2 linked regions of the Bdellovibrio bacteriovorus genome follow. The protein of the gene in region 1 interacts with the protein of each later gene in a pairwise test. Links are inferred from orthologs where the notes say so. Each region holds a gene or a part of one and is shown in the gene's direction. Other genes may lie near its edges. The genes, in order: AZI85_RS06055 and def.

Evidence for each region.
Region 2: the proteins of AZI85_RS06055 (region 1) and def interact in binary tests that used the Escherichia coli proteins (3 or more experiments, as listed by UniProt). The link is inferred for Bdellovibrio bacteriovorus from one-to-one orthologs.

What each region holds. Positions count from the first base shown.
Region 1 is NZ_LUKF01000007.1:28,081-36,171, reverse strand. The notes cover bases 3,429-6,398. They hold AZI85_RS06055 (aspartate-semialdehyde dehydrogenase), read left to right. Parts: upstream 3,429-4,394; coding sequence 4,395-5,402; downstream 5,403-6,398. Other genes in these bases: AZI85_RS06050 (CFI-box-CTERM domain-containing protein), read left to right, coding at 5,513-6,398; pssA (CDP-diacylglycerol--serine O-phosphatidyltransferase), read left to right, coding at 3,557-4,411; AZI85_RS06065 (diacylglycerol/polyprenol kinase family protein), read left to right, coding at 3,429-3,519. Also shown: AZI85_RS06085 (MotA/TolQ/ExbB proton channel family protein), read left to right, coding at 1-511; AZI85_RS06080 (ExbD/TolR family protein), read left to right, coding at 515-922; AZI85_RS06075 (hypothetical protein), read right to left, coding at 972-2,060; AZI85_RS06070 (hypothetical protein), read left to right, coding at 2,199-2,705; more of AZI85_RS06065, read left to right, coding at 2,854-3,428; more of AZI85_RS06050, read left to right, coding at 6,399-6,841; AZI85_RS06045 (hypothetical protein), read left to right, coding at 6,838-7,917; AZI85_RS06040 (hypothetical protein), read right to left, coding at 7,911-8,091.
Region 2 is NZ_LUKF01000016.1:57,295-65,272, reverse strand. What follows is about bases 3,958-6,814. They hold def (peptide deformylase), read left to right. Parts: upstream 3,958-4,995; coding sequence 4,996-5,634; downstream 5,635-6,814. Other genes in these bases: rpe (ribulose-phosphate 3-epimerase), read left to right, coding at 6,580-6,814; fmt (methionyl-tRNA formyltransferase), read left to right, coding at 5,631-6,578; lptG (LPS export ABC transporter permease LptG), read left to right, coding at 3,958-4,969. In the rest of the region: AZI85_RS09995 (AraC family transcriptional regulator), read right to left, coding at 33-569; AZI85_RS09990 (thioredoxin family protein), read right to left, coding at 574-1,122; AZI85_RS09985 (biotin--[acetyl-CoA-carboxylase] ligase), read right to left, coding at 1,132-1,881; nadC (carboxylating nicotinate-nucleotide diphosphorylase), read right to left, coding at 1,881-2,705; AZI85_RS09975 (response regulator), read right to left, coding at 2,754-3,854; more of lptG, read left to right, coding at 3,890-3,957; more of rpe, read left to right, coding at 6,815-7,206; AZI85_RS09950 (NUDIX domain-containing protein), read right to left, coding at 7,251-7,748; AZI85_RS09945 (outer membrane beta-barrel protein), read left to right, coding at 7,893-7,978. UniProt on the Escherichia coli protein: Removes the formyl group from the N-terminal Met of newly synthesized proteins. Requires at least a dipeptide for an efficient rate of reaction. N-terminal L-methionine is a prerequisite for activity but the enzyme has broad specificity at other positions.

The sequences.
Region 1 (8,091 bases):
AAAAATCTCGGCAGAATCACAACGTGTTCGCGCACGCATTAAGCTGGCTTTGCAAAGCAACAGTCTTGATGATGTGGAAGATCTTGCGAAAGATCCAAACTCTGTTGAGGGTCGCGCCGCAGGTTACGCTATGAAACACATGCGTGAATCAGGCAGCAAAGGTCTAGAAGAAATTTTTAATACATTCGCTTTAACAGAACGTCCTGAGCTAGAAAAATTCTTGGGCTTCTTGGCGACTGTAGGTTCCAATGCTCCCTACATCGGTCTATTTGGTACGGTTCTTGGTATCATGAAGGCCTTCAATGATTTGGCGACAACTCCAGAAGCGGGACAACAAACGGTGATGGCCGGTATCTCTATGGCCCTTGTGGCAACGGCAGCGGGCCTTTTCGTGGCGATCCCAGCAGTAGCGTTTTACAACTACTACAGCAAACAAGTGAAAAGCATTTTCCAAAACTTAGAGAGCGTTAAAGAACTTTGCCTTGCTTATGCTAAGAAAAAAGGTGTTTAAACCATGGCATTTAAAGACGGTGGAAATGATAACGAAGCCATAGCGGACATTAACGTCGTCCCGCTCGTGGATATCATCCTGGTGGTTCTGATCATCTTCATGGTGACAGCTCCTATGTTCATGAAGCCCACGATCAACGTGAATTTGCCGAAAGCAGCTAGCGGAGATCAAACGGCTCCAAGTAAATTGAACATTGCCCTTACTGCCGATGGAAGAATCAATTTGAACGGTTCTTTCGTGAGTGAGGCTGATGTGCAAGCAAAAGCTCAGGAAGAAGTGGCTAAGAATGCCGATGTTCAAGCCATTATCTCGGCCGATAAAGATGTGCCCCACGGAAAAGTGGTTGGGGTTCTTGATATCGTCAAGGGTTCCGGAGTCAAAAAATTCGCAATTAGCATCGATAAAAAATAATAAAAAAGGGCTCGGTAAGAGCCCTTTTTTTATTTCTGAATTTAGAAAACTAATTCCCGCCACCGCCGTCGGCATTGTTGTAGTTCGGGTTGTGCACCCACTGACAGGTATTCGTCAGCAATTTCAATTTTTTGTTACGACATTCAAAACTGATGCGACCATGGTAAGTCCAATATCCGTTATCATCGAAGCGTCCATATCCCGAATCATATTGATAAGAGGGATTCGGTTGAGGCGTGTGAATGCGCGGAATTGTTGTGCGGCAAGAAACCGTTGTTTGCTGTAAGTACGACAAATTCGCAGGCACGTTATAATCAGAAAGTTTCGTGAAGTTACGATTGTTATAAAGGAAGTTCAAAGTGTCATAGCTAGAATGAAGAAGGAACTTTCCGCGCGGTCCATCGAAGTATTCAGGGAAATATCCATAAGCCGCATCGTACGCGGCTTCCGTGAATGTGAAGTAGGATCCGGCTGTACAGCCCACGGCAGGTTCCGAGATCGAAACGCGCGCCAATGTACTTTGTATGCTCTTACCAGTCGCATCTTTCACGATGACATAGTAAGTGCCCTCTTTGGAATAGCTGGTCGCATTGTCACTGATAAAACTATAAGTGCCCCAAATACCAGTCATGGCTTTACTGTCTTTATACCATTGAAAACTATAAGGTTGAGTTCCGCCCGTTGCGACGACTTCAAGATTGTACTGAGCGCCTTCTTGCACAGTCACGCCTTGGGGTTGAGTCACGATACGAAATCCAGTCTGACTTGGAGTTCCGCCTCCGCCAGGATTTACGCCGCCACCTGAAGAACCACCCGAGCCTCCGCCGCCGACGCCGATACTTCCGCCGCCAGAACCCGAGTTTCCTCCTGAGGAACCGCTGCCGACACCAACAGTGCCACCACCGCCAGAAGATCCGCCTCCACCAATGGTAACGCCGTTACCTCCGCCACTTGACGGACGTGAATTCCAGATAGATGAAGAATCTTTGCTAGTCGATGAACCAGAAGTTGAACCTTCTGTCTTTTCTTCCATAGGAGCCGGAGCACAGTTTTGAAACGACAAAACTGTGAGGGACATGATCAAAAGCCCAGAGAATACGCGGAATTTGCGGATCTTTTTGAGAATTCGCGTGTTCATTCAACATTCCCCCGAAAGTTTACTAGACTTAAATACGGAAGAAATGTGGAAAAACTTGAGGAAACAGCCGGTAATTCTGTTTAGTTTCTCAAATTGATACGGCTAAAGTCTGGAAGCAAATATCCGATCTAGGATATTATGTTTAAGAGTCAGCCAACAGATACTCATTTCCTTATTATTACGTCTTTTCTTGTAGCGCTTCTAGGCATCCCTACGTTTTTCACGCTGACAAGCAATGATCCTATTGAAGTCGTCACTGCGGATGTGCAAACGTCGCCAACTCTTTCTCAACGTGAGCCTGCAAGCGTGCCTCAAGGTGCGTCCGTACAAGCTCCAGCAGCTTTGTCCCATTTCACTCACTACGATTTGAACTGCGCAAAAAAAGCGGCAGGCAAAGTGACGGTGACGGGTGGCTATGTTCAATTTCAAGGAAAGAACTGTCTAAAAAATCTGAAAGACGGGGAGCTTGAAATCATTAATAAGAGCAATGGTTACACTGCTTCGATCTTCAACAGCGGTGCTGACAAATATCAAACCGACCTCATCCAACTTCAGAATGGCGACAATGAAATCGCGATTCGTTATCGCGAACGCTCTGGAAAAGCCGTGGAAGAGGTTGTTCGTATTCATTCGTCTAAGATTTAACATAAACAAATCAATATCTTAATGCACTCAGCTAGAGTAGGATCAATTAAATTGATCTTCCGTTCCTCACCCTTTAAGGTAGCCGCCGGCGTTGCAAATTTAGCACACTCCAGGCCCCTTTACGGATGCCTAACGTGGGATAAAATTGATGTTACTTGAAGGATTTTTACAGCCAGTGGATTTAAAGAAGCGTTCGGACATTCATTATGCTCGAAAAATATGGCATATGTCGGGAGTCTCCGTGATGTTCCTTGCGTACGTCTATCTTCCGCCGGCTGTGTCTATGACAATTCTTGTGGCCGCTTGGTTGATGTTTGTTCCTTTCGATTTTTTGCGTCAAAAAAATGCAGCTCTCAATGATTGGGCCGTGCACGCTTTCAAACCGATCATGCGCCAAAGCGAAGTAAAAAAGTTGGCGGGGACGACGTTCTTACTTTCGGGCGTTCTTATTGTTGATATTTTGTTTCCTCGTCAGATCGTAGCTTTGACTTTATTGTTCTTGGCTTTCGCAGATCCCATCGCAAGTTACTTTGGAATTTTGTACGGTAAAGATAAAATCTTTGGACATAAATCAATCCAAGGCTTCATGGCAGCGTTCTTTGTTTGCGCCGCACTTACTTTCTTCTACTTGCTATATCACAATTATCTCATGGATCGCATCGTCGTGGTCAGCTTGTTCGCCGGTCTTGTCGGTGCATTTGCAGAGCTTATTCCCATCGGAAAGCTTGATGACAACCTGACTTTGCCTGTGATGAGCGCCGTTGGCCTCACCATCCTGTTTTATTTCTTTGGATTTTTTGCCACTGTAGGATAATGTTTCCCTGCCATGGACCACATGGCGGGAGAAGACAATGGCAGATACTCATCTAGAAAAAATTGATTCCGAAGATGCCAAAGCACAGCGCTTGGCAATGTATATCTATATTCTTCCGAATTTGATGACGACAGGAAACTTGTTCTCTGGTTTCTTTGCAGTGATTCAATCTATCAAAGGAAATTATCTTTATGCCGCTTATGCAATTGTTGTTGCGGCGGTCTTTGACCAATTAGATGGTCGTTTGGCGCGTTTGACTCGTTCAACAAGTAAGTTCGGTGCCGAATACGATTCTTTATGTGACCTTGTCAGCTTTGGTATGGCTCCAGGGACTTTATTGTTCTTGTGGGCGCTTCAGCCGTTTGGTCGCTTGGGTTGGGTGGCGTGCTTCCTTTTCGTAGCTTGCGGTGCTCTTCGTTTGGCGCGTTTCAACGTTCAAGCAAACGTTGTTGAAAAAAACTATTTCCAAGGTTTACCAATTCCGATGGCTGCGGGTATCGTAGCTTCTTCAGTTCTTGCCTTCCAAGATTTGGAATTAGAGCCACTAGGTAACTATGGTCTTTTGATCATGACGATCCTTTTGGCGCTAGTGATGGTAAGTAACTTCCGTTTCCGTAGCTTTAAAGATTTAGATCTGAAAGAGCGCCTTCCATTCCGTTACCTGATTTTGGGTGTCGGTGTTTTGGTTGTCGTTGCACTTCGCCCTGAAGTGATGCTGTTCGTGCTTTTCATGGGTTATGCCGCTTTGGGTGCAGTTTTCGGTGTCTTCAAGCTTGGAAAGAACATTCGTAAAATTAAGCCCAGTGTGTATGCTCCCGCGCAAGTGCACGAGAGTGACTTAGTCCTCGAAGAAGAGGAAGAAGAGGCGAAGAAAGATGAAAAGAAAACTTAAAGTCGGAGTCGTTGGCGCTACCGGCATGGTAGGCCAAACTTTCATGAAACTTCTTGAAGAGCGCAGTTTTCCCATTCAGGAGCTGCGCCCTTTTGCATCTGAGAACTCACTAGGAAAGAAAATCGATTTGCAGGGCACTTCTTGGCCGGTGCAAGTCCTTAAAGAGGGCTGCTTTGACGGCCTTGATCTTGTGTTCTTTTCTTCCGGTGATGATATTTCTAAAGAGTGGGCACCTAAGGCGGTGAAAGCCGGTGCGTTTGCTGTTGATAACTCGGCCGCTTTCCGTATGGATCCAGACACAGTGCTGGTAGTTCCGGAAGTGAATGGCAACTTAGTCACTAAAGATTCCAAGCCGCAAATCATTGCTAATCCAAACTGCTCAACCATTCAGTTGGTTGTGGCACTAAAACCACTTTTGGATAAGTTTGGTTTAGAAGAAGTGCGAGTCAGCACTTATCAAGCGGTGAGTGGCGCTGGACAAGGTGGCTATGATGAGTTGATGGAGCAAACGTCAAATCACAAAGACGATCATCAACCAAAAACATTCCCGCATACGATTCTTTTTAACTGTATCCCGCAAATCGGTTCTTTTAATGACGATGGCTACTGCAGTGAAGAAGTCAAAATCATGAAAGAAACGCGCAAGATCTTGGGTCAGGACAAACTGAAAGTTTCGGCGTTCACAGTTCGTATCCCCGCATTGAATGCGCACAGCGAATCTGTGTGGGTGACTTTGAACAAAGAAGTCAGCCGCGATCAAGTCATGGCGACACTTTCCGAATTCAAAGGCATTGTGCTTCAAGATGAACCTAAGAAAAGTGTTTATCCTTTGGCCCGCGATGTTTCTGGCAAAGACCCTGTGTACGTGGGACGCGTGCATCGCGATCCCGAGAACCCAAAAATGTGGTTGATGTGGGTGGTTTCAGACAATATCCGTAAAGGGGCTGCTCTGAACGGTATCCAAATCGCCGAACAAATCTTCTTCAGTTAATAAAAAGGTGGGTTTTCCCACCTTTTTACATAATCCCCGTCTGATTCGACGAAGGTCTTGAGTTTGAGCTTTTTTTGACATCTCGACCTTCGCATGGTTCGATTAAAAGGATGAAGCTTTCTGTAATCACGGCAGCCAGCATTTTCCTTCTTTCGTTCAGCAGTCATGCCACCATGACTTTGAATTCTATTTCTGGCGACTCAAACCGTGATCTTTCTGATCCAGCGAAACCTATTATTTATGCGGGGTTTACTCCGGCGGTCGCCTGTACTGGTGACGGATCTTTTACTTGTGACAGCTGCACAGGAACTTCTGCGGGCGGAAAACTTTTTTCGTGTAACAGAACCAGCGCTTATCCCAATCTTCGTTTAGTCATTCAAATGACTTCGACGAACACGACGGGGACGGTTTATGCGAAAATTGGCGAAGACGATGTCAGCTCTACTCTGCCTTGGACTTTCGACAGTGGTGTTCTGACGTTTCAAGCGACGTGGGCTGAAATCTGCCAAGCTGCGGGTGTCGGCAATTGCGATAGCAGCATGAATAAGGATTTGGTTGTTGGAATCAACACGACATCCGGTGGATCAGCGGCAACGGATTCAATGACATTTAGGTTGAATACGCGTGTGGCTGCTGCGGATGGTTCTGATTCTCTTTATACAGATTGCAATACAGCTCCAGTTGCTGCGAACCAAGGGTTCTGTCACTTCAATGTCTTTCCGGGTGATGAAAAACTTTACGTAGAAAACATGGTTTACTCGGATGGGTATCCGGCTTCACCAGCTCCCGGTGTAGAATTCCGCTCGGTTGTTTTCTTTTACGAACCTTTTGTTACCGACGACAATACGACGATTGCAAGTATCAGCAACGCTTCGTCGATGTTTGAACTTCCGGTGAATCGTTCCGCAAATCCTCCGATTGTTGATGATCGCGTGGATGGTCTGGTCAATGGTCAGCGCTATTGCATGGTCATGGCGAATATGGATATGACGGGTGTGATTTCTCATTTCACGCCGATTCCGGGAAGCTCGGGATCACCAGTGACTGCGGCTGAGCTTTGCGGTACGCCGGCAGCGGTTGTGGGATTGCTGGATGATAAAAGCTGCTTCATTGCGACCGCGGCTTTCGGCAGTCAGATGGCACCCGAAGTGGAAAGCTTCCGTGAGTTCCGTAACAAGTTCCTTCTTCCTAGCAAATGGGGAAAAGCTTTTGTTAAGTTCTATTACAAACACAGTCCTTACTATGCGAACCTGATTGCCGAAAGCGAAGTTGCGAAAGCGGCAGTCCGCGCGGCTTTATGGCCTTTGCTTTTATTTGCGCGTGCCAGTGTGGCTTTAGGATTTTGGACTGCTTTTGCCCTTCTTTCTTTGGGTGGCGTGACTATTTATGGTCTTTATCGCCGTTTGATTTTAGGCCGTCGATTCCGAGGTGAACTGTGACTTGGTCGAAATATTTTATCGCTCTTTTAGCAGTGGTTTCGTTTCACACAGTTCAAGCGCAAGAGGCCGAGTCGGCTCCGCAAGAACCTCCGTTTGTTCAAGAAGACACCGAATTTGATTCAGAGGCCTTAAGCATTGAAGACGAAATTCAAAGTGCCGCTCCGGAATCAAATCTTCAACCGCCGCAAAAAGAAACGGTGAATCTGAATGAAGACGCCGATCCGAATAAAGACTTAGAAGAAGAGCTGTCAATCGAAGATGAATCTCCTGTTGTCGCCGAAGAACCTGAAGTGGTTCCTGCGCCTCCAGCTCCAGTGGTTGAAGTCAAACCGGCAAGTCCGATTCAGCAAGGTAAAGTGATTCGTCGTTCTGCTCGTGGTGGGACCGAGTACATCGAACATCCTCAAGCGGCGAATGGTTTGATCGCGATCACTAAAGAAGGCGCTTACATCTATCGCACCAAAGAGTCGGGTGAATACAATCACACCGGAAGTTTCCGTCTGGGTTTGATCGATCCACCACGAATTATTTCAGCGGATGGGACGACAAGCTTCGATACAATGTATTCAGGATCTTCTCAGCCACTTTTCATGTTTGATTATGAGTGGCAGCCCTTTAATGGCTACGGAAAATTCGGTATTCAAGCGGGCTTTGGTTTTATGATCGCTAATGGCAAAGGCCGCTTCATCGAAGGGGACTTAGTCGGACAAGAAGCGAAAGAAAGTTACACGTTCTTAGCTGTGCCTTTGAACTTGGGACTTGTCTATCGTTTGGAGTGGATGGATCGTCAGTGGTTCGCGCCTTATGTTTCTGGTGGTGGAACTTATATCGGAGTGGCTGAATTTCGTGACGACGGAGCCACACCATCTGCGGTGGGAACACCGGGTGCTTACGGAGCTGCAGGATTGTTAATTAATATTTCAGCGATGGATCGAGAAACCGCATTCACTTTGAAATCGGAATACGGCATCTCTAATTTGTGGGTGTCTTTAGACTACCGCTATCTCCAGACCTTCAATGAAGATCTGGATTTCACTTCCGGCATAGCGGGTGCCGGTATCACAGTCGATTACTGAGGTTGGCAAGAAGCGAAGTGAATAGTGCGGTTCATACGGTACATAGAACCCGCTGTGCATTTCAAACCTTGCTCAGAACAGTTGTAACGAACTTCAACTTCACCTTTTGAGTTTTGGCCCATTACGTAGTTCTCTTCACACCAGCTAAGAACGTCTACTTGGTAGTCAGATTCA
Region 2 (7,978 bases), on another replicon or contig:
GGTTCCTTTTTTACACGAAGGGAAGCAGGTACCTATTGGACTGGGAATAAGTACGTCGTGGTCATCGCATTTTTCTCAGTAATCGAGTGGATCTCGTAGATTTCGACGACGGCTTCAGTTTGTTTTAGGTTTTGTTTTAGCATGTAGTCGTTCACACGTGGGTAGACTTTCATGGGGCCGATGCCTGGGGAGCCCGTGAAGACAGCGACAACGTATTTGCGGGCTGGGATTTCGCCGGATTTAAAGTCTTCAGGTAGGTTTGCCGGAACTTCCGCAACGATGCAGCCCACTTTCGAGCGCAGACGTGCTTCTTCCGTTGTTTGTGGATCATCCATGTATTCACCGAAAGTGCGACCACACGGAGCGCCTTGAGAAGCCATGTACTTTTCGACTTTTTCGATCACTTTATTTACTTTGTGATAAGGACCTACGTGCTCAAGGTACACGGTTTTAAAAGGACCCTGTTGTGATTCAGAAATGTCGACGCCCTTCCAAGCTCCCAAGTAGTTCGAGAGGAAAAGACCGAATGAAACCATCGCCACTAGAATGAAAAATAAAATATACTTCATGCTGTTATATCCATTTGATTGAGCAGCCCATAGAGGCCGTTTGTTCTTCAGAAACTTTTTGATCTTGTAATAAGGTTTGCACGGCTTCGTAAAGCTCGCGCTTCGTCACTTTGCTAGCGTCTTTCCAAGAGTCGTCCAGGCGACCACGGTAAGCGAGCTTGTGATTTTTGTCGTATACAAAAAAATCTGGCGTGCACACAGCGCCAAACTTGTGAGCGACTTCTTGAGTTTCATCATAAAGGTAAACGAACGGGTAAGATTTTTCTTCTGCGCGTTTTTTAAGATTCTCAAAAGAGTCTTCAGGATGAGATTTCGCGTCGTTAGAGCAGATGGCGACAACCGACACGTTTTGTTTTTTCAAATCCTGACCTAGTTGAATCAGACGGTCTTCAATGGCTTGAACATACGGACAATGATTGCAAATGAACATCACAACCAAAGGATGTCCCGTCGGGAAATCTTTTAAGGCATAAGTTTTTCCGTCCGTTGCCGGAAGTTTAAACTCAGGACACGCATTTCCTAAATCGGGGAACGGAGTGAATGTCAAAGCCATGATTTCCTCCTAAAGATTCGTCCAACTGATTTTTTTATCGCCAATAAGCAGACTGCCATCGGCTTCCATACCCGTGTACTTTTCTTTCAGCAAAGGATGCTGATTCAAAGCTGTCAGCAAAGAAAGCTGGTCTGTCGGACTTAAGGCCTCGTCACAGTGAGAAACCGCGTCTGTTAATTCAAACAACAAACGGTCCAAGAAGGCCATATAGTCTTGGCCCAAGAGCGGAGCCCCCTGAGGCAAGGATTCAATCAGGCTTGTCGCCGTCTCAACCTCTTCAGGAGACGCCGTGATATTAAAACCAAGGCCAATGATCAAACGCACGTCACTTCCTTGAACCAGGCTTTCTAAAAGAATGCCGGCCACTTTTTTATCGCCGATGTAAATGTCATTTGGAGCTTTTAAGTTCCAAGGTAAAAACGGCCACGTCGTCGAACACGCGCGGTAGACCGCTAGACCCACCAAGCACGATGTCGTCGGTTGAGGTTTAATCCCCAAAAGGAAAGACCATGAACTTAACAAAGCACTTCCGTGATGGGCATCAAGCCAAGTGTTTTTTCCGCGGCCACGACCGGCCGTTTGGTGATCTGTCACGTAAAGACACAAAGACTCTTCCAGAAGATTTTCTTCAAAGGCTTCTTCTTTAGCTAGCGTGTTTGTGCTGTCTTGTTGTGTTTTGTAAGAGACATACAAGTGATTGCTTTCCGCCCACTGTGATGTCACTTGTCCAATACGGATGTCTGCTAAAGGTGTATCCACTATTCCTCCCAATGGAAGATAAGGCTGACGTCCGCGCATGGTGCTGAGTGAGTCAGTGCACCGACAGAAATGAAGTTCACGCCGATTTCAGCCACAGAACGCACGCGTTCTAAATTCATGTTGCCGCTAGCTTCCGTTTCAACTTCAGCGGGAATCATAGTTAAAGCTTTTTTCAAAGTCTCGTTATCCATATTGTCTAAAAGAAGACGTTGCACATTCAGGCCAACAGCTTCTTTCACTTCTTCCAAAGTACGGGCTTCCACTTCGATTGGAAGTTGAGAGTGTTCACGCACGCGATTCACCGCCGCCGTGATTCCACCCATCACAGAGATGTGATTGTCTTTGATTAAAATTGCCGTACTTAAATTCATGCGGTGATTCACGCCACCGCCATGAACTACCGCGCGCTTTTCCAGTTCGCGGAAAGCCGGTGTCGTTTTACGAGTATCCAGGATTTTAGTTTTAGTTCCGGCAATTTGTTTCACAAAACGGCGAGTGTGGGTGGCAATTCCAGAAAGGTGACCCAAGAAGTTTAAAGCCACGCGTTCGGCTTTCAAGATTTGCACTAAGTCACCTTCGATCGTGCAGATGATTTGATTTTTTAAAATCTCATCGCCTTCTTCGAAATGCCATTTCACGCGGGCACTGGGTTCTAAGGCTTGCATGGATTGTTCAAAAGCCATAGCGCCCGAAAGAACAATGTCTTCCTTCGCTTTCAAGCGAGCACGGCCCATGCGTGGTTTAAGTGCTAAAGATTCAGTAGTGACATCGCCTTGAGGCATGTCTTCTTTGATGGCAGCGCGGATGAGCTCCAACAGTGTCATAGCAGTCGACCTCTTTCAAAAGCACCAGGCTTTGAAAAAGGCTGATGCTTAAATAGATTTCTCGGTTTCGCGTAGGATTTTATTGATCTCTTCGCGGATGATTCTTTCCGCGATTTCTGGAAGGACTTTCCAGCAGATGGATTCAATCACTTCGCGAGCTTCCTCACGAATAACCTTTTCCATCATATTGCCGTTTAAGTCTACTTTGGATTGAGAATTGGGCTGAGCATTAGAAGGTGCCGCTTTTTGTGGCCCCTTCGACAATGTTTCCATCATCTGCTCTTTCACTGATTTTTCAACTTTGTTGATAAAAGAATCAGACTCTAAAGGAATCTTCGTCTTTGTCTGTGCTGCGGGCTTTTCAAAGCTGATTTCTTCGAAATCACCGGCAACTTCAATATGAGCTTGCGACAGTTCATCATCCTGCGGGATGACAAATTTAGAGGCAAAATCGTTATTTTCATTCTCAGGCAAATTGATTTTAAATTTCGTCAAATCCTGATGAGCCCAGCCACCTTCGTCATGCTCATCCGCCATTTTTGGATTCGTCAATGGAACTGAAGAAAATTCTTCGTCGTTCAACTCCAAAGGATTCACATCTGGATTTTCAATTTCAGGAATGTGATCGAATTCGTTTTCGCCAGCTTCAGGAATTGCATAGATATTGCCGCTTTTTGAAGACGTGACTTCTGCGACCTGCTGTTCTTGAGGGGTCGAAGGAGTTTCTTCAAACTCTGGCATATCTGGGAACGCCAAGAAATTGCTGATAGGATTGGACTTCGTTTTTTGCACTAAATCTGTGACGATAGAGCGCAAAAGATCTGCATCGAAGGGCTTTTCCAAGCGGCGATCGGCTTGGCATTGCGTGGCTTTGGCTTCGTCGATTTCCATGAAACCACTCCACATCAACACAACAGGGATGTGGGCTGTTTCAGAGTCGTTCTTAAGATCAGAACAAACTTCGTAACCCGAACGCTTTGTCAAAAGTACGTCGGCAAACACAATGTCGGGTTTGAAGCTTTTGGTGACGGCTAATACATCAAGTCCCACGGGTACGGCCTTCACTTCGACACCGAAGTCAGACAATGCCAGTTGCATTACTTTTTTGATTGTGGAACTCTCATCTGCAAGCAAGACGCGTAAAGCCATATGGAAAGTAGAATAGGAAAACCGGGAGTAGTCAAGTGAACAGAATCGACAGATACACAACATGGCTGTTTTGGGGATATTTCCTGGGTGGTCTTTTGGTGTTTTTGACGATCTTCACCGCTGTCGACGCCATGTCTACGATGGTGAATTATAAGAATGTGGCTCCCTCGGCACTCTTAAATTACTATCTGTATTCGTTCCCTGAAATCATTTCGAAGCTTCTTCCTGTTGCCTGTTTGTTGGGCACAATCTTGACGCTTTCAAGTTTGAATAAAGCAAATGAACTCGTTGCGTTATTTGCAAGCGGAATGAGTCTTCTGCGAATTTCCACGCCGATCCTGATTTGCGTGATCTTTATTTCTGTTCTGGGTTATTACGCTTCGGATCGCCTGATTCCAAAAGCGACAAAAGAAAAGAACTACATTCTTTACTACGATCTAAAAAAAGAGCCGCACCGTTTTTCTACCATCAAAACTGATAAGATCTGGTACCGCTCTAAAAATTCAATCTTCAATATTCAAACCTTGAATGCCAAAGGAGACCGCGCTCAAGGTTTGACGATGTACTTCTTTAACGATGCTTGGGATCTGGTGCAGATGATCACGTCTCGCGAAGTCATCATTCAGGGGTCGCAGTGGCTGCTCGAAAATGGGGCTGTGACGGTCTTTACTAAAAACTCCAGCTTTCCGTTAACGACGCAATTTAAAAAGAAAAACATCGTTATGGCCGAGGACTCCAAAGACTTGCAAAGCGCGGGTCAAACGGCCGATATGATGTCGCAGGCAGAGCTGAAGCACTTTATCGAAAAGAATAAAAACGCGGGGCTAGATACGGTGGCCTATGAGGTCGACTATCACGCCAAGGTCAGTTTTGCCTTTGCGGGCCTTGTGATGTGTCTTTTAGGCATCCCTTTCAGCGTCGGTAGAGCCCGTTCAGGCGGTACAATGCTGAATGTCGGGATCTGCTTAGGCCTGGTTTTCGCTTATTACGTCTTCTATTCGTCCGGAATCACTTTAGGGCAGCACGGGACTTTGCCTCCCTATGTGGCTTCATGGATGCCCAACATTGTCATGACGGTCGTGGCCTTGGTCCTTCTCAAAAGGCTGAAACGCTGATATAATGGGGCCTCTCGGAGGTTCCTATGATCATGAAAATCCTCACATTTCCAGATCCGAAATTGCGTGAAGTTTCTAAACCTGTCACGGAGTTTGGTCCTGAGCTAAAAAAGCTTTCCGAGGATATGATCGAAACTATGTACGACGCGAATGGCATCGGGCTTGCGGCTCCGCAAGTGGGTGAGTTGGTGCGTATGGTTGTTATCGACACTCGCCCTAAAGATGATAAAGGTCGTCGTTATAAGTACGAAGACATGACGGATCTTGAAAAAGCCGTTCCTCAACCCTTGATTTTGATCAACCCAGAAATCGTTAAAGGCGAAGGCAAAACAACTTTCGACGAAGGTTGCTTGTCTATCCCTGGTTATTACGAAACTGTGGAGCGCTACAACTATATCGAAATGAAAGCCTTCGATTTGAATGGCAAAGAGTTCATTGTGAAAACCGATGGTCTTCTTGCGATCTGCATGCAGCATGAGCTTGATCACTTAGAGGGAACTCTTTTCGTCGATCACTTGAGTTTCGTTAAAGGAAACAAAATTAAAAACCAAATCAAAAAATACGGCTACCCTGTGAAAGACAAAGATAAAGCGGCGGACGCCGGCAGTGCTGGAGCGGATGCGAAAGCTGGAGCAGGACCAGGCAAAGAAAAGTTGGAAGTGTGAGTAAGGTCCGCGTCTGTTTTCTTGGAACCCCTGAATTTGCCGTGACCTCTTTGCAAGCTCTTCTGAAGGATGAGCACTTTGAGGTCGTCGGAGTTGTCACTCAACCCGATCGTCCCGCAGGACGTAAATTGCAACTGACACCAAGCCCGGTGAAGGTTTTAGCTCAAGAACATAATTTGAAAGTTATTTCTCCCGAGTCTTTAAAGGCCGACGCGGCTGCGGTTGCAGAAATCGCAAGCTGGGGAGCTGAAGTCGGCGTCGTTGTCGCCTTTGGACAAATTCTTACGCAAAGTTTTTTGGATTCATTTCGATTTGGCTGTGTGAATGTTCACGGCTCTGTTCTTCCGCGCTGGCGGGGGGCGGCTCCGATTCAACGCGCGATCGAAGCAGGGGATCTTGAAAGTGGCGTGACATTGCAAAAGATGGTGAAGAAGCTCGATGCTGGCGACATCATTGGTATTCGTCGCGTGAAAATCACTCCCGAAATGAACGCTTTAGAACTTCACGACAAGCTTGCTGAATTGGGCGCAGATCTTTTGCGTGTCGAGTTGATGGACTATGTGCGCGGAAACTTGGCGCCGACGCCGCAAGATGAATCGCAAGTCACCATTGCTAAAAAAATTGAAAAGCATGAATCACAAGTAGACTGGAATCTTTCTGCCAAAGCGATTGATGGAAAAATCCGTGGTTTCGTTTATGGGCCGGGAGTTTTCACTTTGCTTCAAGGCAAAAAGTTAAAGCTACATAAAGCGATTCCCGTGAGTGGTTCGGTGAGTGCGGAACCGGGAAGCATTACGACAATCAACGCGGATCACTTGTCCGTCGCGACAGGTGATGGCATTTTAAAAATATACGAAGTGCAACCAGAGTCTCGCAATCGCATGAAGGTTGCAGATTTCCTAAAAGGTCATGATCTTAAAGTAGGAGACAAGCTCGGTGTCTAAAATGGTCGCTCCCTCCATTCTGTCGGCGGATTTTGCAAATCTTGAAAAAGAAATCAAGGCCGTTGCCGAGGCGGGCGCAGACTGGATTCACGTGGATGTGATGGACGGGCGCTTTGTTCCTAATATCACAATCGGGATTCCTGTTGTTAAGTCTTTAAAGAAAGTGTCACCACTTCCCTTGGATGTTCACTTGATGATCGAAGAACCTGAACGCTACGTCGAAGATTTTATCAAAGCGGGCAGTGATTATTTAACGATTCATGTGGAAGCTACAAAAGATCCTGCGGCGGTTCTTCGTCGTATTCGTGAGTTGGGTGCTAAACCCGGCATTACTTTGCGACCTAAAACTTCGTTAGCGACCGTTCTGCCACTTTTGCCTTTATGTGACTTGGTGCTAGTGATGACTGTCGAGCCCGGTTTTGGTGGACAGTCTTTCATGCACGATCAAATCGAAAAAATTTCGAAGCTGCGCCAAGAAATCAAAACGAAAAATTTGAATTGTCTGATTGAAGTCGATGGTGGCATCAACGCCGAAACCGCAAAGCTTTGTCATGAGGCTGACGTGTTTGTAGCGGGCAGTTATGTTTTCAGTAAAGACTATAAGACGGCGATTGCGGCTTTAAAGTAACTTCCTTATCGCGGCCGAAAAAATAGCGCTGTTAAATCGTGATTTTATAAGTTCACAAATGGCGATCCATTTTCTAAGTAAACAGCCCCTTTCTTTTCTTCCATCGCAATCAGACTGTGCCCCACGCGTTTTGCCACCGAAGGCGTCAGAAGCGTTAGCGCGTTTTCAATGTCGACAAATTTGTGATCGCGAAGTTCATACGGATCTAAGCGAATGCTTTGCGCTTGCGTTTCCGTCAGCTCTTTGGCGGTAAAAAGAAATTGGATGTATTCGCCTTTGACGTCTTTGTTTGAAATATAATCGACAGAAATAAGATCGCGGGGATCAATGGCGATCGACAGCTCTTCGCGGACTTCGCGATGCAATCCTTCTAGCGGAGACTCTTCTCCTTCGACAGTGCCGCCAGGCAAAATCCATCCTGGATTATAAGTTGGCTGCACTATTAACAGTTCGCCTTTATAGAAGAGTAAAACTCCCACGCCAATACGCTTTTTGGACAGGGAAGCATAGAACTCTTTGTCATCCTTGAAGGTTCGTAACATAAGCGTTTCCTCTGGACTGGTTTTTCAACCAGAAGAACCCTTAGAAGGTCGTGTACGCAGTAGAAGTGTCATTGACCTCTTCGCCGAGTCCTTTCAAAATTTTAGACGAATCCTAAGTGTTTTGGATTACAAAAGGAGAATTTTATGAAAAAGCTCATGGCGGTTTTTGCCTTAGTTCTTGGCTTTACAAGTGTGTCGTACGCCGATCTTTTAGTGGAGCCTTATCTTGG